Regions from separate parts of the Streptomyces sp. NPDC056883 genome, predicted to be linked through region 2. Evidence: riboswitches for the same ligand, from Rfam matches in the RefSeq annotation. Region 2 holds a riboswitch; the other holds the start of a gene.
The links. Region 2 has a riboswitch for ZMP and ZTP ahead of glyA (serine hydroxymethyltransferase). Riboswitches for the same ligand answer to the same signal wherever they lie in the genome.

Region 1 (7,246 bases), on a different contig from region 2:
CTGCCCGCCCGAGGCCATCGCCCGCGAGGAGCCGTACTGCCTGTTCCTCGACGAGCTCAACGCCGCGGGCCCCGATGTGCAGAAGGCCTTCTACTCCCTCATCCTCGACCGGCGGATCGGCTCCTACGAGCTGCCCGCGGGCTCCATCGTCATCGGCGCGGGCAACCGGGCCACCGACAACGCCCTGGCCCGGCCCATCGCCTCCGCGCTGGTCAACCGGCTCACCCACGTCCACCTGAACGCCTCCGCCGCGGACTGGCTGGTCTGGGCCGGCGAGCACGGCATCCACCCGTGGGTCACCGACTACCTCACCGACCGGCCCGACCACCTGTGGTCGCAGCCGCCCAAGACGGAGGAGCCGTTCTCCACGCCGCGCTCCTGGCACATGCTCTCCGACGCCCTGCACTCCTTCGGGCCCGGCCTGGACGAGCAGACCCTGAAGGTCGTCGCGCACGGCACCCTCACCCCCGCGCATGCCGTCTCCTTCTGCGGCTACGCGAAGATCGTCCGCCACAGCTTCGGCATCGAGGCGATCATCAAGGGCGATGCCTCCTGGCCCACCCGCCTCGCCGACCGCGACCTGCTGTACTACCTCGCCGAGGCCTTCCGCGGCCGCCTGATCAAGGAGCTGCCCGCGCAGCGCGAGCACGTGTCTCCCGCCGTCCGGCAGACCGCGTACCGCGCCAAGTCCCTGCTCGTGCAGCTCGCCGAGATCTCCGTCGAGGTCGCCCAGACCGTCATCGCCGACGCCGCCGACGGACTGCCCGTGCTGCCCGGCTGGTTCCTGATCGAGGCCGCCCGCGACATGCCCCGCCTGGTCGAGGCCCGCCGATGAGCCGCGGCGGACGCGGCAAGGAGACCAAGCCCGACCCCGCGACGCAGGCCTTCGCCGAGGGCCTCGCCCTGGTCAAGCGGAACCCGGCCCTCGCCGCCGTCGAAGCCGACGTCTGCCGCCAGGCCAAGTGCGAGTCCACCCCGGCCGGCGGGCTGGCCGCGGTGACCTCCAACGGCACGATCCACGTCCACCCCACCCGGCGCGTCGATCCGAAGGAGTGGGCCTGGACGATCGCCCACGCCCTGCTCCACCTCGGCTTCGGCCACGTCCCCGCCGCCAAGGAGGAGGACCGGCCCCAGCCCGACCGCTTCGACCTCGCCGCCCGCTGCACCGTCGTCAACCGCTTCCTGCTGACCTTCCCCGTCGGCCGGGCCCCGGACCACCTCCCCGCCGAGTACCCCGGCGGCGACGAGGAACTCCTCGCCGCCCGCTGGCGCCGCGACGGCATCCCGGCGGCGTACGAGCACTGCGGCACCGCCGGGGACCACCCCGATCAGGTCCTGGTGCCCTGGCGCACCTGGGGGAGCGCGCCGCCCACCGACTGGGAGACCGCCTTCGCGCACGCCCTGACCCGCAGCGTCTCGGCCGCCATGGACGTGGCCGGCGGCCGCCGCGACCGGGTCACGGGGGAGCGAGTGCGCCAACATCCCTGGGACCGGGCACTGAACTGGTTCGTCTCCTCGTACCCGCTGCTCGGCGGCCTCGCGAGCGGCCTGAAGATCGTCGCCGACGCCGAGCTGGCCCGCGCCCAGGGCATCGACATCGCCGCCGTCAGCGCGAGCGCCGGGGAGATCTACGTCAACCCGCTGCGCGGCTTCACGGACGGGGAATGGCGGTTCATCCTGGCGCACGAGATGCTGCACGCCGCCCTGCGCCACGGGGAGCGCCGCGGCGCCCGCGACCCGTACCTGCACAACGTGGCCGCCGACTACGTGGTCAACGGCTGGCTCGTCGAGATGGACGTCGGCGAGATGCCCGAGGGGCTGCTGCACGACCCGGCTCTCAAGGACCTCTCCGTCGAGGAGGTCTACGACCGGATCACGACCGACCTGCGCCGGATGCGCCGGCTCGCGACCCTGCGCGGCAAGGGCCGCGGGGACATCCTGGGCGAACCGCTGCCCCACCCGGGGAGCGGCCCGTACTCCGATCTGGACGACTTCTACCGGCGCGGCCTGGTCCAGGGCTTCGACCTGCACGAGTACGGGGAGCGCGGGCTGCTGCCCGCCGGGCTGATCCAGGAGATCCGGGCCCTGGCCCACCCGCCGGTGCCGTGGGACGCCCGCCTCGCCCGCTGGTTCGACGAGTACGTGCCGCGTCCCGTGCCCGTACGGTCCTACGCGCGCCCGGCACGCCGCCAGGCGTCCACCCCGGACATCCCCCGCGCGGGCCGGTACTTCCCGCCCGAGGAGATCGCCCGCTGCACCTTCGGGGTGGTGCTCGACACCTCGGGCTCCATGAACGCGGCCCTGCTCGGCAAGGCGCTGGGCGCCATCGCCTCGTACGCGGAAGCCCGCGACGTACCGGCGGCACGCGTCGTGTTCTGCGACGCGGCGCCGTTCGACGCGGGCTATATGCAACCGACCGAAATCGCCGGGCGGGTCCGGGTGCGCGGCCGGGGCGGCACGGTCCTGCAACCGGGCATCGACCTGCTCCTCCGGGCGGAGGACTTCCCGCCCGGAGCCCCCCTGCTGGTGATCACGGACGGGGAGTGCGACACCCTGCGGATCCGGCGCGAGCACGCCTTCCTGGTTCCGCAGGGTGCCTCCCTGCCGTTCACACCCAAGGGGCCGGTCTTCCGACTGACCTGAAGGTTTAGTCGAGGTAGTCGCGCAGCACCTGCGAGCGCGACGGGTGACGGAGCTTCGACATGGTCTTCGACTCGATCTGGCGGATGCGCTCACGGGTGACCCCGTACACGCGGCCGATCTCGTCGAGGGTCTTCGGCTGGCCGTCGTTGAGGCCGTAGCGCATGGAGACCACGCCCGCCTCGCGCTCCGAGAGCGTGCCCAGGATGGACTGGAGCTGCTCCTGGAGGAAGGTGAAGGAGACCGCGTCGGCCGGCACGACCGCCTCGGAGTCCTCGATGAGGTCACCGAACTCGCTGTCGCCCTCCTCACCCAGGGGGGTGTGCAGGGAGATCGGCTCGCGGCCGTACTTCTGGACCTCGATGACCTTCTCGGGGGTCATGTCGAGTTCCTTGCCCAGCTCCTCCGGAGTGGGCTCCCGGCCGAGGTCCTGGAGCATCTGGCGCTGGACACGGGCCAGCTTGTTGATGATCTCGACCATGTGGACGGGGATGCGGATGGTGCGCGACTGGTCGGCCATGGCACGCGTGATCGCCTGCCGGATCCACCAGGTCGCGTACGTGGAGAACTTGAAGCCCTTGGTGTAGTCGAACTTCTCCACGGCGCGGATCAGACCGACGTTGCCCTCCTGGATCAGGTCCAGGAAGAGCATGCCGCGGCCGGTGTAGCGCTTGGCGAGGGAGACCACGAGGCGGAGGTTGGCCTCCAGCAGGTGGTTCTTGGCCCGACGGCCGTCCTCGACGAGGATCTCCAGCTCGCGCTTGAACGCGGGCTTGTGGTCCTCCTCCTCTTCGAGCTTGTACTCGGAGAAGAGACCGGCCTCGATGCGCTTGGCGAGCTCCACCTCCTGCTCGGCGTTGAGCAGCGGCACCTTGCCGATGAGCTTGAGGTAGTCCTTGACGGGGTCGGCGGTGGCGCCGGCGACCATGACGGTCTGGGCCGGGGCGTCGTCCTCGTCGTCGTCGGACAGGACGAAGCCGGCGCTGCCGCCCGTCTTGGGCGTCTCCTTCTCGTCGCCCTCGTCCAGGTCCTCGGCTGCCCAGTCCTCGCCCTCGGAGACGGCGGCCTCGGCCTCGTCGCCGTCCTTGGCGGTCTTCTTCGTGGCAGCCGTCTTCTTCACGGCGGTCTTCTTCACGGCGGTCTTCTTGACCGTCCGCTTCTTCGGCGCGGCGGCGGCCTCTGCCGCCACCTCCTCCTCGGTCCCGGAGGCCGACGGGTCGGATATCGCCGCGGCGGGGGTGGGGGCGGCCGTCTTGCGCGCACCGATGAGGCGCGGCGGGGCGGCAGCCTTCTTGGCGACGGTGCGCGCGGGGGCGGCGGCCGCCTTGCGCGCCTTCTTGGCGGGAGCCTTCGTGGCGGGGGCGGCACTGACGTGCAGCGCGACGCCCTCCTCGTCCAGGACCTGGTTCAGGCTGCGCAGGACCCGCTTCCACTGGTCCACCGGGATGCGGCCGGCCTCGAAGGCCTGGCGCACGTCATCACCGTTGATGTGACCCTGCTCGCGGCCGCGCTCGACAAGCGCGACCAGGGCCTCGGATTCGGCGATCTCCGTGGGGAACGTACGGGACGGGCTGAGCGACACAAGGAGCCTCTCGTTGCGAACAGATAAGGGGTGGCGGGACATCATCGCGCGAACTCGGGAAACAGACCCGAGGGGGGTCTGTATTCCGGGCCGCACGAGGACACCTGTCGGTTCATCGCATGCCCGAGTAGATTCGTTACGCGCTGAATTGAGTGACCTGCGCCACGCCGTGACCGGGGGGCCGGTCGCGGGTGGTCGCGTCCGCCCGATTTGTCAGCCCGTTTTGCGGGCCTCGATGAGAAATCGGGCGGTGTGTGCGACGAACGGGCCTTCGCGCTCGATCTGTTCGTGCAGCTCGCGCAACCGGTCCCGATGCTGCCCGACCGTGAAGCCCGGCACCATCCAGATCACCTTCCTCAGAAAGTAGATCACGGCTCCGATGTCGTGGAACTCCGTCCGCAGCCGCTCGGAGCGCAGATCGACCACCTCCAGTCCCGCCTTCTCGGCCGCGGCGACCGCGTCGTCGGGGTGCCGGCCCCGCCGGACCTCCTCCGGTTGCGGGCCCAGGAAGTACTCCACGAGCTCGAAAACGCTCGCCGGGCCGACCTGCTGGGAGAGGTACGTGCCACCGGGCTTCAGCACCCGCGCGATCTCCTCCCACCAGATCGTCACCGGATGCCGGCTGGAGACGAAGTCGAAGGCCCCGTCGCCGAACGGCAGCGGCGGCTCGTCGGAGTCGGCGACCACCACCGCGCCCAGCGGATGCAGCAGTCTTGTCGCCTTGTCGATGTTCGGCGGCCACGATTCGGTGGCCACCGTCAGCCGGGGCAGGGGCCCGGCTCCGGCGAGCACTTCTCCGCCGCCGGTCTGGATGTCCAGGGCGGAGCCGACCTGCGCCAGGTGCCGCGCCAGGAGGCGCTGGTAGCCCCAGGAGGGGCGCTGTTCGGTGGCGCGGCCGTCGAGCCAGGAGAAGTCCCAGCCGTCCACGGAGACGGATTCCGCTTCGGCGACGAGATGGTCGAAAGTGCGCGTCATGTCTCGATCGTCCCAGGTCCGGGCCCGGTCATCCACCGGATTGCGCGGGGCCGGGGCGCACACCGGCCCCGCGCGGGTTCGCTTACACTTACGGCGGGCCGTGACTGGCGTTCGGGTGGATCACCACCGGGGAGCGGCCCGGCGTACTCCCGTATCCGGTACGCCGACTGCCGCGCGCCTGGGCGAACCGCGATCCCGCAGCGACGCTCAGGAGCCCCGATGACCACCCAGACGACTGCCCAGCAGGCACGGACCGCCACACTGATGGACGGCACCGCCCTCGCCCGCCGCATCTCCGAGCAGACCGCCGAGTACGCCGCGAAGATCACCGAGCGCACCGGAACGGCCCCCTGTCTGGCGACCGTGCTGGTCGGCGAGGACCCCGCGTCCGTCACCTACGTCCGCATGAAGCAGAACCGTTGCGCCAAGGCCGGGATCACCTCCCGCCACGTGGAGCTGCCGGCCGCGACGACCACCGAGGAGCTCGTCGCCACCCTGACCGCGCTCTCCGAGGACCCGGAGATCAGCGGCATCCTGCTCCAGCACCCCGTCCCGCACCACATCGACGAGCGCGCCGCCTTCGAGGCCATCGCCCCGGGCAAGGACGTCGACGGGGTCACCATGCACTCCTTCGCCGCCATGGGCTTCGGGCTGCCGGGCTTCGTCTCCTGCACCCCCGGCGGCATCATGCGGCTGCTGGAGGCCTACGACGTGGACCTGACCGGCAAGCACGCCGTGGTCGTCGGCCGCAGCGCGATCCTGGGCAAGCCGGCCGGCATGCTGCTCCTGGAGCAGAACGCCACCGTCACCTACTGCCACTCCCGCACCGTGGACCTGCCCTCCATCGTCCGCCAGGCGGACGTGCTGGTCGCCGCCGTCGGCAAGGCCGAGTTCATCCGCGGCGAGGACATCAAGCCGGGCGCCGTGGTCCTGGACGCCGGCTACAACGAGGGCAACGTCGGCGACGTCCACTTCGAGTCGGCCGCCGCCCGCGCCTCGCTGATCACCCCGGTCCCGGGCGGCGTCGGCCCGATGACCATCGCGGTGCTGCTGGAGCAGACCGTCCAGGCCGCCGCCGCCCAGGCCGGCCTGGCGCTCGCGGACCTCTGACCCGCGCCCCGCTCCCCTCGGTACGACGAACGCCCCGGGCCCTTCGGTCCGGGGCGTTCCGTTTCCCGCGGTAAGGGGCCGAAAGACCGATCCCGCCGCGCCGGGACGGGGCTCCACTGAATATGTGAAGCCTTCGATGGATATGCAGAAGATCTCGGGACCGGACGCGGCGGCGGTGGGCGGGAAGCGCCACCCGCGCGGGCTCGCCACCCTCGTCCTCGCCGAGCTGTGGGAGCGTTTCAGCCTCTACGGCATGGTCGCCATCCTCGTGCACTTCCTCGCCGCCTCCCGCGGCCACGGCGGCATGGGCCTCCACGAGGGCACCGCGGAGGCCGTGGAAGGCGTCTACATGGCCATGATCTCGCTGCTGGCGCTGCCCGGCGGCTGGATCGCCGACCGGTTCCTCGGCGCCCGGCGGGCCGTCCTGTGGGGCGGTGTGGTGATCATGGCCGGCCACGTCCTGATGGCCGTCCCGAACCCGGTGTTCGTCTGGCCCGGCCTGGTCCTCATCGTCATCGGCACCGGCCTGCTCAAGCCGAATATCTCCGCGCTGGTCGGCCGGCTGTACGCCGCCGACGACGACCAGCGGCGCGACGCCGGCTACTCGATCTTCTACATGGGCATCAACCTCGGCGCCGTCATCGCCCCGCTCGTCGTCGGCTACCTCGGCGAGGAGGTCAACTGGCACCTCGGCTTCGGCGCCGCCGCCGTCGGCATGGCCCTCGGCCTGGTCCAGTACGTCCTGGGCGGCCGGCGCCTGTCGGAGCAGCTGCGCGCGGAGCCCGTGGTCCGGCTCACCCCGGCCGAGCGGGCCAAGGTGGGCAAGTCCTCCGCGTACGGCCTGGTCTTCACCGCCGTACTGGTCACCCTGCTGGCCGCCTCGCACGCGCTGAGCATCGACACCATCACCTTCGTGCTGACGGTCGTCGCCGTGGTGGT
Region 2 (7,246 bases):
CGGGGTCTGGGGCGGAGCCCCAGGAGCACCGGGCTGCGCCCGGGCTCCTTCCTCAAGCGCCGGACGGCTGAGATGGCTCCGCCGGTGGTTCGCCGAAGCGGGCCAGGGCCAGGGAGCCGGCCACGGCGACCACGAAGCCTGCGATCGCCAGCCAGGTCAGGCCCTCGCGGGTGCGGTCGCCCAGCCAGGCCACGCCCACCGCCGCCGGGCCGATCGTTTCGCCCAGCACCAGACCGGCCGTCGCCGCCGTCACCGAGCCCCGCGCCAGCGCGGAGGTGAGGAGGAGGAACGCGGCGCCGCCGCCGAGGAGGAGGGCGTAGAACGCCGGGTTGGAGAGGGCGGAGAGCGAGACGTCGTCGATGAGCCGGACCGCCACCTCCACCACCCCGAAGCCCGTCCCGGCGGCCAGACCCAGCGTCAGCGCCCGGCTGCGGTCCGGCAGTCCGCCCGCGACCGCCCCGACCACCAGCACCAGCCCGGCCACCGCCAGCAGCCCCAGCTTCAGCGCGAGCGTGCCCTGGCCCGAGCCCTCTTCCCCGGACGCCAGCCCGAGCATCACCAGCCCCGCGCACACCACCGCGACCGCGCCCCACTCCGTCCCGCTCAGCCGCACCTTCAGCAGCCGCGCCGCGACCACCGCGGTCACCGCGAGGCTGGCGGCGAGGGCCGCGCCCACCGCGTAGATCGGGATGTGCCGCAGGGCGATGATCTGGAGGACGAAGCCGACCGCGTCCAGCCCGAGTCCGGCGAGATAGCGCCACTGACGCAGCGCCCGCAGGAGGAGGGCGGTGTCGACCCCGGAGCCCGTTCCCGGCTCCGCGGCCCGCGCCGCCACCGCCTGCAGGACCGACGCCGTGCCGAAGCAGACCGCCGCACCGAGCGCGCAAATCATCCCAATGAGCACGAACCGACTCTAGGTCACGGATCCCGCGTCGGCCGGATTCCGTCGGCCGGGGCGGCCGTTCTAGTCTGTGCGCAGCCGGCCACCCCAGGGGGAGCGAACAGTCCATGGACAGCAGCAGTAGCAGCAGTAGTAGCGGTAGCAGCAGCGACACCGCGCGCACCGTGCGCCGCATGCGCTCCGGCACGGTCGCCCTCGGCGGCATGGGCCTGCTCGCCGCGGCCCTGGTGGCCTGTGGCAGCAGCAACGAGCCCGACAAGCGCTGCGCGGACCGCGCCACGCTGGAGAAGCTGAACTCCAAGGAGTGCAAGAGCGGCGGCCGCGGCGCGTACTACTACGGCGGCAGCGTCGCGAAGAACAAGGTCAGCGGCGGCAGCTTCGACAAGTCCGCCGTCACCCGCGGCGGCATCGGCGGCAGCCACAAGAGCTCCTCGGGCGGCTGATCCAGGGTGAAGCGCCACACCATCGAGCCCCGCCCCGACTGGCAGAAGACCGTCGAGGAGCAGGGGCTGATCTACCCCCTCACCCGCTACCCCGACGACTCCCTGCGTCCCTACTGGGACGAGAGCGCGTACTACTCCTTCACGCTCCCCGAGGTCGAGGCGCTGGAGAACGTCGTCGAGGAGCTGCACGCCATGTGCCTGGCCGCGGCCCAGCACATCGTCGACCACGACCGCTTCGCCGACCTCGGCATCACCGACCCGAAGCTCGCCGCGCTGATCGCCGAGTCCTGGCGGCGCCGCGCCGAACAGCCCTCGCTCTACGGCCGCTTCGACCTGCGCTACGACGGCACCGGCCCCGCCAAGATGCTGGAGTACAACGCCGACACCCCCACCTCCCTCGTGGAGGCGGCCAGCCCGCAGTGGTTCTGGATGGAGGAGCGCTTCCCCGGCGCCGACCAGTGGAATTCCCTCCACGAGCGGCTCGTCGACGCCTGGCGCCGTCAGGCGGAGCTGCTGCCGGCCGGCCCGGTGCACTTCGCGCACTCCGAGACCGACGAGCTCGGCGAGGACCTGATGACGGTCGCCTACCTCCAGGAGACCGCCGAGCAGGCCGGCATCGACACGCGGGAGCTGTCGGTGGAGCGGATCGGCTGGGACTCCCTGTCCGGCCGGTTCGTGGACGAGAAGCTCGGCTTCATCCGCGCGATCTTCAAGCTCTACCCGTGGGAGTGGCTGGCCACCGACGAGTTCGCCCCGCAGGTCCTCGGCACGTACGACCACGGCGGCGGCTCCGGCACCACCGCCTGGATCGAGCCCCTGTGGAAGATGCTGCTCTCCAACAAGGCGCTGCTGGCGGTCCTGTGGGAGCTCTTCCCGGAGCACCCGAACCTGCTGCCCGCCTACCTGGACGGCCCGCGCGAACTCGCCACGACCACCGGCTACGCGGCGAAGCCGCTGCTGGGCCGCGAGGGCGCGGGCGTCACCCTGCACCCGGTGGGCGGCGAGCCGTTCGCACCGGAGCAGGACGAGACGTACGTCTTCCAGGGCCTCGCCCCGCTGCCCGACTTCGACGGCAACCGGGTGGTGCTCGGCGCGTGGGTGGTCGAGGACGAGGCGGCGGGCCTGGGCATCCGCGAATCGGCGGGGCCGGTCACGGACGAGTACGCCCGCTTCCTGCCCCACGTCATTCTCTGACGGCACAGCATCCTCCAGCCGGGCGGCACCCCCTCCCGGCTATGCGCCGAGGACCGACCTGAGCTGGTCCAGCCCCCAGTCCAGGTCCTCCTTGGAGATCACCAGCGGCGGCGCGATCCGGATCGTCGACCCGTGGGTGTCCTTGACCAGGACTCCGAGCCCCATCAGCTTCTCGGAGATCTCCCGGCCGGTGCCGCGCGCCGGGTCGATGTCGACGCCCGCCCACAGCCCGCGGCCCCGTACGGCGGTCACGGCGCCGCCGCCGACCATCAGGTTCAGCTCCCGGTGCAGGTGGTCGCCGAGCTCGGTGGCACGCTGCTGGTACTCGCCGGTGCGCAGCATCGCGATGACCTCCAGGGCGACGGCGCAGGCCAGCGGGTTGCCGCCGAAGGTGGAGCCGTGCTCGCCCGGCTTGAACACGCCGAGCACGTCGAGGTCGGCCACCACCGCCGACACGGGCACGACCCCGCCGCCCAGCGCCTTGCCGAGGATGTACACGTCGGGTACGACCCCCTCGTGCTCGCACGCGAAGGTCTTGCCGGTGCGGCCCAGGCCCGACTGGATCTCGTCGGCCATGAACAGGACGTTCCGCGCGCGCGTCAGTTCCCGTACGCCCTGCAGGTATCCGGCGGGCGGCACGAGCACGCCGGCCTCGCCCTGGATCGGCTCCAGCAGCACGGCGACGGTGTTGGAGGTGACGGCGTGGGCGAGCGCGGTGAGGTCCCCGTACGGGACGATCTCGAAGCCGGGGGTGTACGGGCCGAAGTGGTCGCGGGCGTCGTGGTCGGTGGAGAACGACACGATGGTCGTCGTGCGGCCGTGGAAGTTGTCGGCCGCCACCACGATCTTGGCGTGGCCGTCCGGTACGCCCTTGACTTCGTACCCCCACTTGCGGGCGGTCTTCACCGCCGTCTCCACGGCCTCCGCGCCGGTGTTCATGGGCAGGACGGCTTCCTTGCCGCACAGCGCCGAGAGCTCGGTACAGAAGTCCGCGAAGCGGTCGTGGTGGAAGGCGCGGGAGGTCAGGGTGACCCGCTCCAGCTGGGCGCGGGCGGCGTCGAGCAGGCGGCGGTTGCCGTGGCCGAAGTTCAGGGCGGAGTACCCCGCGAGCATGTCGAGGTAGCGGCGGCCCTCCACGTCGGTCATCCACGCGCCCTCCGCCGTGGCGACGACGACGGGCAGGGGGTGGTAGTTGTGCGCGCTGTGCGCGTCGGCGGAGCGGATGGCATCAGCAGTTGTCGACACGGGGTCTCCGATCGTCCGTCAAGCCGGTGACGAGGGTGGCGTCACCCTCCATCCTCGCTCGAATGACGGACGGAGAAACCTTTCTTGCGGCGCGCCCGCTAAGGTGTCGGACACGCACGGCGACTGGCGCACGGAGAACCAACTCCGGGGGAGCCGTGCGCGCACGACCGCATACAGGGCCGCTCGCCTGGGCCTCGCGGGGACGAGATCCGACATCGACCCCGGAGGAACCGCCATGAGCGCGAACCACCCCCCGTACCGTCACCCCGCCCTGCTCGCGACCGACCCCGAGCTGGCGTCCTTCGTCGCCGCCGAGGAAACCCTCCAGGCGGAGACCCTCCGCCTCATCCCGAGCGAGAACTACGTCTCCTCGGCCGTGCTGGAGGCCTCCGGCACGGTGCTGCAGAACAAGTACAGCGAGGGCTACCCGGGCCGCCGGTACTACGAGGGCCAGCAGAACATCGACCGCATCGAGGCGCTGGCCGTGGAGCGGGCGAAGGGCCTCTTCGGAGTCGACCACGCCAACGTGCAGCCGTACTCCGGCTCCCCGGCGAACCTGGCCGTGTACCTGGCCTTCGCGAAGCCCGGCGACACGGTGATGGGCATGGCCCTGCCGATGGGCGGGCACCTGACGCACGGGTGGGGGGTCTCGGCGACGGGCTCCTGGTTCCGGGGCGTGCAGTACGGGGTCCAGGCCGACACCGGTCTCATCGACTACGACGCCGTACGGGACCTCGCGCTGGCGGAGCGGCCCAAGCTGATCTTCTGCGGCGGTACGGCGCTCCCGCGCACGATCGACTTCGAGGCGTTCGCGTCGATCGCGAAGGAGGCGGGCTCGGTGCTCGTCGCCGACGTGGCGCACATCGCCGGCCTGATCGCGGGCGGGGCCCACCCGTCCCCGGCGGGTCACGTGGACGTGATCTCGACGACCACCCACAAGACCCTGCGCGGTCCGCGCGGGGCGATGCTGATGTGCCGCGAGGAGCACGCGAAGGCCATCGACAAGGCGGTCTTCCCGGGCCTCCAGGGCGGCCCGCACAACCAGACCACGGCCGGTATCGCGGTGGCGCTCCACGAGGCGGCGCAGCCCTCGTTCGTGTCGTACGCGCACGCGGTCGTGGCCAATGCGAAGGCGCTGGCGGCGGCTCTGCTGGAGCGGGGCTTCGACCTGGTCTCGGGCGGTACGGACAACCACCTGATCCTGATCGACCTGACGGGGAAGTCGGTGTCCGGCAAGATCGCGGCGAAGGCGCTGGACCGGGCCGGGATCGTCGTGAACTACAACACGGTGCCGTTCGACCCGCGCAAGCCGTTCGACCCGTCGGGGATCCGGATCGGTACGCCGTCGCTGACCTCGCGGGGGCTTGGGGTCGAGCACATGCCGGTGGTCGCCGGCTGGATCGAGGGGGCCGTCTCCGCCGCCGCCAAGGGTGACGAGGCCGCCCTCGGTGCGATCCGCGCCGAGGTCGCCGCCCTCATGGCCGCCTTCCCGGCCCCGGGCCTCCCGCTGGCCTGACCCGTCCCGGGTGGGGTCTGGTCCCTGCGGGGCTGTCCCCTACCCGCCCTTCCACCGTTCCCCGGGCGCTGCCCGGACCCGCGCCTCAAACGCCGGCGGGGCTGGGTGCATCCCCGGGCTGCGCCCGGACCCCTCCTGGGGCTCCGCCCCAGACCCCGCGCCTCAAACGCCGGCGGGGCTGGAATTGCCCTCGGGGCAATCCAGCCCCGGTCGGGCAGATCCGGTCCCGCCGGGCACATCCCGCCCCTCCGGCGGAAATCCAGCCCCTCCGGCGTTTGAGGAGCGGGGGTCCGGGGGCTGGCCCCCGGGAACGGCTCCGCGCCGGCACGCCCGCGTCGGGCACATCCAGCCCCGCCGGCGTTTGAGGCGCGGGGGTGGGCGGCGCCCACGGAGGCTCGCGCAGCGGCACACGCCCTGACCTCGGCTAAAAGCGGTCGCTCGGCCGAGGCAAGATCCGGACGGGGCGCTACCGCCGGGTACCCGGGCGGGGGGCGGGCAGGGCCCGGGGGACCCGCCGGGTTCCGGCCAGTGGCGGGGCCGAGCCCGGTGTCACACCTGAGAGAATGGAGCCATGGCTTCTGATCGTCCTCGCGCGCTCTCCGGCATCCAGCCCACCTCCGGTTCGTTCCACCTCGGGAACTACCTCGGAGCCATCCGGCAGTACGTCGCCCTCCAGGAGACGCACGACGCCTTCTACATGGTCGTCGACCTGCACGCGATCACCATGCCGCAGGATCCGAAGGATCTGCGCGCCAATACCCGGCTGTCCGCCGCACAGCTCCTCGCCGCCGGTCTCGACCCCGAGCGCTGCACGCTCTTCATCCAGAGCCACGTGCCCGAGCACGCGCAGCTCGGCTGGGTCATGAACTGCATCACCGGTTTCGGCGAGGCCAGCCGGATGACCCAGTTCAAGGACAAGTCCGCGAAGAGCGGCGCCAACAACGCCACCGTCGGCCTGTTCACGTACCCGATCCTCCAGGTCGCCGACATCCTGCTCTACCAGGCGAACTCCGTCCCCGTCGGCGAGGACCAGCGTCAGCACATCGAGCTGACCCGGGACCTGGCCGAGCGCTTCAACCAGCGCTTCGGGCAGACCTTCACCCTCCCCGCCGCGCACATCGTCAAGGAGGTCGCGAAGATCTACGACCTCCAGGACCCGGCGATCAAGATGTCGAAGTCGGCGTCTTCCCCCAAGGGCCTGATCAACCTCCTCGACGAGCCCAAGGCCACCGAGAAGAAGATCAAGAGCGCGGTCACCGACACCGAGGCCGTGGTCCGGTTCGACGCCGAGAACAAGCCCGGCGTCAGCAACCTGCTCACGATCTACTCCACTCTCACGGGGGAGTCGATCCCCGCCCTGGAGGCCGCGTACGAGGGCAAGGGCTACGGTGCGCTCAAGACCGACCTCGCCGGCGTGATGGTCGATTTCGTCACACCCTTCAAGCAGCGCACCCAGGCGTACCTGGACGACCCGGAAACCCTGGATTCCCTGCTGGCCAAGGGCGCGGAGAAGGCCAGGGCGGTCGCCGCCGAGACCCTGGCGCAGGCCTACGACCACCTCGGTTTCCTGCCCGCGAAGCACTGACGGGCACGCAAGAGAAAGAGGGCCCTGGCGATCTGGGGGGTGCTGCCGCCACACTGGGGCGGCAGCACTCGTGCGACGCACACGCGGCGCACAGACCACGCACAGGACTACAGGCGGAGGAGAGCTACGTGGGGACCGTAACGCTCGGCGTTTCGATCGCGGTCCCGGAGCCGTACGGCAGCAGCCTTCAGGAGCTGCGAGCCGGCTTCGGGGACGCTGCCGCGCACGGCATTCCCACGCACGTCACCCTCGTACCGCCGACGGAGGTGGCCGCGGACCGGCTCGCCGAGATCCGCGCCCACCTGGCCGAGGTCGCGGCCGCCGGCCGCCCCTTCGTGATGCGGCTGGAGGGGACCGGGACC

Region 1: linked by a shared signal. The riboswitch ahead of ACFRU2_RS18695 (bifunctional 5,10-methylenetetrahydrofolate dehydrogenase/5,10-methenyltetrahydrofolate cyclohydrolase) and the one ahead of glyA (serine hydroxymethyltransferase) in region 2 are both predicted to bind ZMP and ZTP.

What each region holds. Positions count from the first base shown of each region.
Region 1 is NZ_JBHUBS010000006.1:401,264-408,509, reverse strand. Features, by position in the region: gene ACFRU2_RS18715 (ATP-binding protein) at 1-835, shown strand, start outside; gene ACFRU2_RS18710 (hypothetical protein) at 832-2,643, shown strand; gene ACFRU2_RS18705 (RNA polymerase sigma factor) at 2,648-4,222, opposite strand; gene ACFRU2_RS18700 (class I SAM-dependent methyltransferase) at 4,436-5,197, opposite strand; ZMP/ZTP riboswitch at 5,288-5,388, shown strand; gene ACFRU2_RS18695 (bifunctional 5,10-methylenetetrahydrofolate dehydrogenase/5,10-methenyltetrahydrofolate cyclohydrolase) at 5,417-6,307, shown strand; gene ACFRU2_RS18690 (peptide MFS transporter) at 6,444-7,246, shown strand, end outside.
Region 2 is NZ_JBHUBS010000005.1:77,447-84,692, reverse strand. Features, by position in the region: gene ACFRU2_RS15005 (hypothetical protein) at 53-892, opposite strand; gene ACFRU2_RS15000 (hypothetical protein) at 1,009-1,344, shown strand; gene ACFRU2_RS14995 (glutathionylspermidine synthase family protein) at 1,351-2,538, shown strand; gene rocD (ornithine--oxo-acid transaminase) at 2,578-3,783, opposite strand; ZMP/ZTP riboswitch at 3,893-3,983, shown strand; gene glyA (serine hydroxymethyltransferase) at 4,019-5,299, shown strand; gene trpS (tryptophan--tRNA ligase) at 5,871-6,884, shown strand; gene ACFRU2_RS14975 (2'-5' RNA ligase family protein) at 7,013-7,246, shown strand, end outside.